2 regions of the Nocardioides aquaticus genome follow, and region 1 is predicted to be linked to the other one. Evidence: riboswitches for the same ligand, from Rfam matches in the RefSeq annotation. Region 1 holds a riboswitch; the other holds the start of a gene.
The links. A riboswitch is a leader RNA that binds a small molecule or an ion and turns the genes downstream of it on or off. The one in region 1 is predicted to bind thiamine pyrophosphate.
Positions count from the first base shown of each region.

Region 2: it holds a riboswitch for thiamine pyrophosphate, as region 1 does, so the genes downstream of both, ENKNEFLB_RS02790 (thiamine ABC transporter substrate-binding protein) here and thiE (thiamine phosphate synthase) in region 1, are expected to answer to the same signal.

Region 1 is NZ_CP075371.1:1,686,023-1,689,534, forward strand. Features, by position in the region: gene ENKNEFLB_RS08105 (precorrin-8X methylmutase) at 31-696, opposite strand; gene ENKNEFLB_RS08110 (hypothetical protein) at 693-1,256, opposite strand; partial or broken gene ENKNEFLB_RS22445 (precorrin-3B synthase) at 1,347-1,553, opposite strand; cobalamin riboswitch at 1,606-1,812, opposite strand; gene ENKNEFLB_RS23115 (histidine phosphatase family protein) at 2,061-2,363, shown strand; TPP riboswitch at 2,328-2,438, shown strand; gene thiE (thiamine phosphate synthase) at 2,407-3,045, shown strand; gene thiO (glycine oxidase ThiO) at 3,042-3,512, shown strand, end outside.
Region 2 is NZ_CP075371.1:566,421-569,932, forward strand. Features, by position in the region: gene ENKNEFLB_RS02780 (GNAT family N-acetyltransferase) at 103-543, opposite strand; partial or broken gene ENKNEFLB_RS02785 (alpha/beta hydrolase fold domain-containing protein) at 540-1,294, opposite strand; TPP riboswitch at 1,527-1,633, shown strand; gene ENKNEFLB_RS02790 (thiamine ABC transporter substrate-binding protein) at 1,623-2,729, shown strand; gene ENKNEFLB_RS02795 (ABC transporter permease) at 2,740-3,512, shown strand, end outside.

The DNA.
Region 1 (3,512 bases):
GGCCGAGTCCGACACCGTAGAAGTGCCCGGTCACTCCTTCTCCTGAGCCAGCGCGTTGACGGCGGACGAGGTCATCGCCGAACCCCCGCGGCGCCCGCGCACCGTGACAAACGGGATGTCGATGCCGTGGTCCTGATGCAACGAGACGAGGGCCTCCTTGGACTCCGCCGCGCCGATGAAACCAACCGGGCAGCCAACGATCGCCGCGGGTCGGGGTGCCCCAGCGATCAGCATCTCCAACAGGTGGAACAGTGCCGTGGGCGCGTTGCCGATCGCCACGACGGCGCCCTCCAGGTGGGGCTCCCACAACGAGACAGCCGCGGCCGTCCGGGTCGTGCTCCACGCGGCGGCCAGACCGGGTACGCGCTCGTCGTTAAGGAAGCAGAGCACGTCGTTTTCGGCCGACAGTCGGCCGGCCGTGATGCCCATGGCGACCATCCGAGCATCGGCGAGGATCGGCGCTCCCGTCGACAGTGCGAGCCGGGCCGCCGGGGCCAGCCCCGGGTGGATCACAAGGTCGGGCACGAGGTCCACCTGGCCACTCCCATGCACCATCCGGACCGCGATCTTCTCGGCGTCAGCGGGGATACCGCCGAGGTTCGCCTCTCGACGGATGGTTGCGAAGGACTCCACGTAGATCGACGCCCCGTGGTCGATGTAGGTGTAGTGGCGCGGGGGGCGCCGCAGGTCGTTCATCGGGCCTCCTCGGACGGGACGAGGACGCCCCGCCACGGTGTGACGACCAGCTCCCGGTCATATCCGGCGAGCAGGCTGGCAAGGGCACGGTCGATGACACCCTGGGGAGCGGCAACGTGTTCGCCACCTGCGACGGGTCCGTACGGCAGGACCGGGCAGGTGACATTGGTTGCGGCCTCGCGCGGGCAGGGATCGACCAGCGGCTGCGCGAGCTCGTCGACGTGCCACGGCGCCAAGGGTCCGGCGCCGCGCTCGTGGAGGAAGCGCAGGGTCAGCTCGGTCAGTACCTGGGCGGCCGAGGTCAGCTCGATGACCGGCCCCCAACCGGTGGACCCGACGCGGAGTTGGGCGCTGGTGGCATCAAGCGCCATCAGTCCGAGGTCGGTCGGCCGGCCGGCCAGATCACCTCGACCGTCGTCGAGGACGAACAGGAACCGGCCAGGGAGCTCAGCAAACTGCGAGTTCGCGCACAGCAGTTCGTCGAGATCGGCGGCGACCGGTCGGAGGTCGGTGCGGCCGCCGCTGAGCCCGGTCTGGGGGGAGACCATGAGGTTGCGCACGAGCTCATGGGTCCTGGACGGGAGAAGCCCGGTCTCCTCGATCGACCGCACCACCTCCGGGAGCAGGTCGCCGGCACGAGTGGGGAGCCCGCGCAGCTGCAAGTTGGCCCGGCGGGTGAGGTGGACGTCGCCGTCGCCGTACTCGCAGGCGACAGTGCTCAGGGCTGCCAGCGACTCCGGAGCCAACTGTCCACCGACCAGTCGCAGCCTGACGAGGGCGCCGTCATCGGCTGACCACGGACGGAAGACGCCAGGGCAGAGATCGGGTCGTGACCGAAGGCTCGAGGTGGTCTGCACTGCTGTCCTCCGGGGGTCAGGGCTCGTGCGCGGAGTCCTCGGTTCCCGGCGGCGTTCGCCGCAGGGGCCAGCAGGTCTTCGGACTCGGGTTCATCCGGTGCGGAACGCCTTCCCGGATCCTTCGATCCAGTGGCTGTCGCGAGAACATCCTCGCAATCACGTTCCGTCCGTCACCCATACCGCTGCGCGTCAGTCCCGGAGTCTCACCGGGTTCCCTGACCCGCACAGATTCGTGCGGGTCGGCTGGCGCGACGAGGGTACCAACTCGAGGCGGACCCTTGCCGCGACAGGGCGAGACTCTGCATCACCGCCTCATCTCGTCGTGCGGTGCCGTGGGCCTGCTTCTGGTGTCGACCAGCGGGAAGCCGACGCGGTGCCTACGGTGTGCGGTGACGTGCTGCGGCCGATGCGGGCGCTCACGCCTTGTCCTGGCTCTTCGACGCTGTGCAGAGGATCGACCCGGTGGCTTCTTCGTACCTCGTCCGACACGGTGAGTCGGAGTAGAACGTGCGTCGCCTTACCCAGGGCCAGACGTCACATCCGTTGCTCACCCACGTGGGACGCGAACAGGCACGGGCTGCCGCCGACATCATCGCGAGCGACCTCGCCGATCGACAGGAACGTCTCGAGCGGCTCGTCACCAGCGACCTGGTGCGCGCCGTCGAGACTGCGGCAATCATCAGCGACGCACTTGGTGTCCCACCTATGGGGGATCGAGGGCGTATGAGTCCTGCCTGGTGGCAGTCCCCGCGGGGCGAAGGTCTGCGACGGTCGTGCCGACCACACGGGAGCCCGATGGCATCGGGCTGAGATGGGGCTGTTGCCGCCCTGACCGTCGAACCTGCTCCGGGTAATGCCGGCGAAGGAAGTGAATCTCGACGTGTTGCCACGCATCCATCTGATCAGCGATCCGACCACGCTCGACCGGGCGTCGCTCGACGTGGTCGTCCGGACTGCCGGGACGGTAGTGGATGCGATCCAGGTTCGGGCGAAAGGTGCGAAGGATGGCGCTGTGGCGGCCTGGACAGCCGCGCTGGTCGCTGCCGTACGCCCCCTCGGGACCCGGGTGATCGTCAACGACCGGCTCGACATCGCCCTCATGGCAGACGCGGACGGCGTCCACCTGGGCGCCGAGGACCTGCCGGTCGATGCGGTCCGCTTCCTGGCGCCGGAGGGGTTCCTGATCGGCGCCACGTGCCGAGGGCCGGAGGGTGCCCGGGCGGCGAGGGCACAGGGTGCCGACTACGTCGGGCTCGGACCCGTCTACCGCTCGACGACCAAGGCGGACCTGCCAGACCCCGTGGGCCTGGACGTGCTCGCGCAGACCTCGCGGGTGTTGCCGACGATAGCGATCGGTGGGGTCACGGTGGATCGTGTCCCGGACGTGATGGCCGCCGGTGCCTACGGTGTCGCCGTGGTCGCCGCCGTCTGGCAGGCATCCGATCCACCCCGAGTCGCGAAGGAGATCGCCGACCTGGTCCACGTCGCGTGAGCCGCCGCAGCGTGGTGGTGATCGGCGGCGGCATCATCGGGCTGAGCTGTGCCGACGAGCTCCTCCGGGCGGGCCACGACGTGGTCGTCTGCGACCCCGCGCCCGCATCCGGTGCGACGCATGCCGCGGCCGGGATGCTCGCGCCGGCGGGAGAGGCTTGGTTCGGCGAGGGCGCCCGTCTGCGTCTCGGCCTCGACTCCCTGGAGCGGTGGCCCGGGTTCGCCGCCGGCCTGGAGCAGCGGTCCGGCATCGACGTCGACCTCCGCAGCACCGGGAACCTGCTGATCGGGATGGACCGCGACGACCTCGCCGAGGTGTTTCGCTGCTGCGCACTGCTCGAGGGGTCCGGTGTCCAGGCCGAATCCCTTGACCGGGACGAGCTGTGGCGCCGGGAGCCCGGTCTCAGCTCGCGCGCGGCTGGTGGCGCCTGGCTTCCCCGCGACCGGCATGTTGACCCGCGACGGGTG
Region 2 (3,512 bases), 1.1 Mb from region 1:
CCCATCGACCGGCGGGGGCGTGCCGGTACACCGGTGGGGCGGGTCTCGAGACGGTTGCTTGCGCTCCCTCCTCGACCACCGTCCCGGGCCCGTGCCCGTGCCTCAGCGCCCCTCGCGCCGCATCGGCAGGTGGGGGATGTCGTCCTCGAGGAACTCCGGGCCCGCGACGGCGAAGCCGTGCGTGGCGTACCAGCGGGCGAGCGGCGACTGGGCGTGCAGGACGACGGCGCGGTCGCCGGTCTCGGCCAGCGCCGCGCGCATCAGCAGGTCCGCCAGCCCCCGTCCGCGGCCGGCGCGGGCCAGCACCACCCGCCCGATCCGGGCCTCGTCGCCGTCGTCGAGCACCCGGAGGTAGCCGAGCAGCACGTCGTCCTCGTGCAGCAGCACGTGCCGGGTGGTCGGCTCCCGGTCGCGCCCGTCGAGGTCGGGGTAGGGGCAGTCCTGCTCGATGACGAAGACGTCCTGCCGCAGCCGCCAGGCGTCGTACGCCGTCGCGACGTCGAGCTCGGCGAAGGAGCGGACCGCCACCTCGACGCCGCTCATCGGACGAACTCCGCGACCGCGACGCCGGCCGTACGGGCCTCGGGGACGCCCGGCAGCAGCGGGTACACGTGGATCAGGTCCGGCCGCTCGACGTAGGTCATCGCCCACCGCGCCGCGGCGGCCCGGTCGGCGAGCAGCCGGCAGCCGGGGTGCAGCAGGTCGCGGGTGCCGCAGAGCACGAGGGTCGGCGGCAGCCCGTCGAGGTCGCCGAGCGCGGGCGACAGCTCCGGGCGCGCCAGCTCGGCCGGGTCGTCGGAGCCGGCCCACCACGAGGCGTAGAGCCGGAGCTTCGACAGGTGCAGCCATGGGTCCGTGCCGTCGAGGGCGGCGGTCTGCGGCGTCGACTCGCTGAGGTCGACCCAGGGCGAGACGAGCACCATCCGCGAGGGCGCCGGTCCGCCGCGGTCGCGGAGCTCCTGGGCGACGGCCAGGGCGATGCCGCCCCGGCGGAGTCGCCGGTCAGGACCACCCGCCCGAGCTCGGCGTACCGCGCGACGTCCTCGACGAGGGCCGCGCGGGAGGACCGCCAGTCGTGCGCGGGCGCCAGCGGGTAGTCCGGCAGCACCACCCGCGCCCCCAGCGGACCGGCGACCCGGGTGGCCCACCGCACGTGCGCGGAGTCGGCCGGCGACACGAACCCGCCCCGTGCAGGTGGTAGACGGTCGAGGTGGCCTCGCCCGTCCGCGGCTCCAGGGCCCAGGCCGGGAACTCCCCGTCCGTGCCGGCCAGGAGCTCGCGGCGGGCGACCCACTGCCGGCCCAGGCCAGGCACCAGGCCCGTCGGCAGCGACCGGTCGAGGCCCTCCTGACGGCGGGAGACGCGGTCGCGCTCCACCGTGGCGGCGGCTGCGACCCCGCTCGAGACGTCGAGGTCACCGGCTCCTCGCAGCCGGGGCACGAGGGTGGCGAGGAGCTGGTGGCGCAGGCTCGGGGTCACCGCCGAAGCCTCCCACGCGCGCCCTCGCGGACCGCCCCGTATGGTGGGCGGCACGACAGGGGAGCACGCGCAGCGTGCTGAGAGTGCGGACCAGCCGCAGACCCTAGAACCTGCTCCGGCTAGTACCGGCGAAGGGAGTCATCATGATGCTGCCCGCACGCACCCGAGGTGCCGCACGACCACTGCTGGCGGGGGTGGGAGCGGCCGCGCTGCTGCTGACCACGTCCTGCAGCCTCGTCGGAGGGGGTGACGAGGACGAGGCGTCGGGCACGCCCACCGGCGCCGCCGGCGAGGCAGGCGGGACGGTCACCCTGGTCACGCACGACTCGTTCGTGCTGCCGGGCAAGGTCCTGCGCGGCTTCACCGCGGAGACCGGCTATGACCTCGAGCAGCGCCCGCTCGGCGACGCCGGCTCGATGACCAACCAGCTCGTCCTCGCCGCGGGCACGCCGCCGGGCGACGTCGCGTTCGGCGTCGACAACACGTTCGCCTCGCGGGCCCTGGAGGAGGACGTCTTCGTCCCGGCCCTGCCCGACGACCTGCCCGCCGGCGTCGAGGACGACCTGCTGCCCGGTGACGACGAGGGCCTGCTGACGCCCGTCGACGACGGCAACGTGTGCGTCAACGTCGACGACACCTGGTTCGCCGAGCGCGACCTCGAGCCCCCGGCCTCCCTCGACGACCTCGTCGACCCGGCCTACGCCGACCTGCTCGCCCTGCCCGCGGCCACCACCAGCTCGCCTGGCCTGGCCTTCCTGCTGGCCACGATCGACGAGTACGGCGACGACTGGCCGGCCTACTGGGAGGCGCTGGTCGACAACGGCGCCGAGATCACCTCCGGCTGGGAGCAGGCCTACCAGTCCCGCTTCACCCAGGGCGGGGGCGACGGCGACCGCCCGGTCGTCGTGTCCTACGACTCCTCGCCGGCCTTCACCGTCGACGGCGGTCGGAGCACCACCAGCGCGCTGCTCGACACCTGCTACCAGCAGGTCGAGTACGCCGGGGTGCTCGCCGGCGCCGAGAACCCCGAGGGCGGCGCGGCGCTGGTCGAGTACCTGCTCTCGCCGGAGGTCCAGGAGGCGCTGCCGGAGAGCATGTACGTCTTCCCGGTCGTCGAGGACACCCCGCTCCCGGCGGACTGGGCCCGCTTCGCCGAGCGGCCCACCGACCCGTACGCCGTGGACCCGGCCGAGATCGCCGCGAACCGCGACACCTGGCTGCGCGAGTGGGCCGACGTCACCAGCCGGTGACGGCCAGCCGGTGACGACCGCGACCTCGACCACCACCCGCCGCCTCGCCACGACGGCGGCGCTGGCTGCGCTCCCGCTGGCCGTCCTCGGGGTGTTCTTCCTGCTCCCCGTGGCCGGCATGGTCGACCGCGGCCTGCGACCCGACGGGGTGCTCGACCCGGGGGCCGTGCTGGAGGTCCTCACGCGGCCCCGGACCGGCCGGGTCGTCTGGTTCACGCTGTGGACCGCGACGCTGGGCACCGCGGTCGCCGTGGTGCTCGGGCTGCCCGCGGCCTACGTCCTGCACCGGCTGCGGTTCCCCGGGCGCGGACTCGTACGGGCCGCGCTGCTGGTGCCGTTCGTGCTGCCCACGGTCGTGGTCGGGGTCGCCTTCGACCTGCTGCTGCGCGACGGGGGCCCGCTGGCCGGGCTCGGCCTGGCCGGCACCCCGGCCGCGATCGTCGCGGGCCTGGTCTTCTTCAACGTCGCGGTGGTCGTGCGCAGCGTCGGCGCCACCTGGGAGGGCCTGGACCGGCGACCCGCGGAGGCCGCCGCCGCGCTCGGGGCGGGCCCGTGGCAGGTCTGGTGGACCGTCACGGCCCCGGCGCTGCGCCCGGCCGTGGTCTCGGCGGCCAGCGTCGTCTTCCTCTTCTGCGCCACCGCCTTCGGCGTCGTGCTGGTCATCGGCGGCGTCCGGTACGCCTCGGTGGAGACCGAGATCTACCTCCTCACCGCCAACCTGCTCGACCTCCAGGCCGCCGCCGCCCTCTCGCTGGTCCAGCTGCTGGCCGTGGTCGCCCTGCT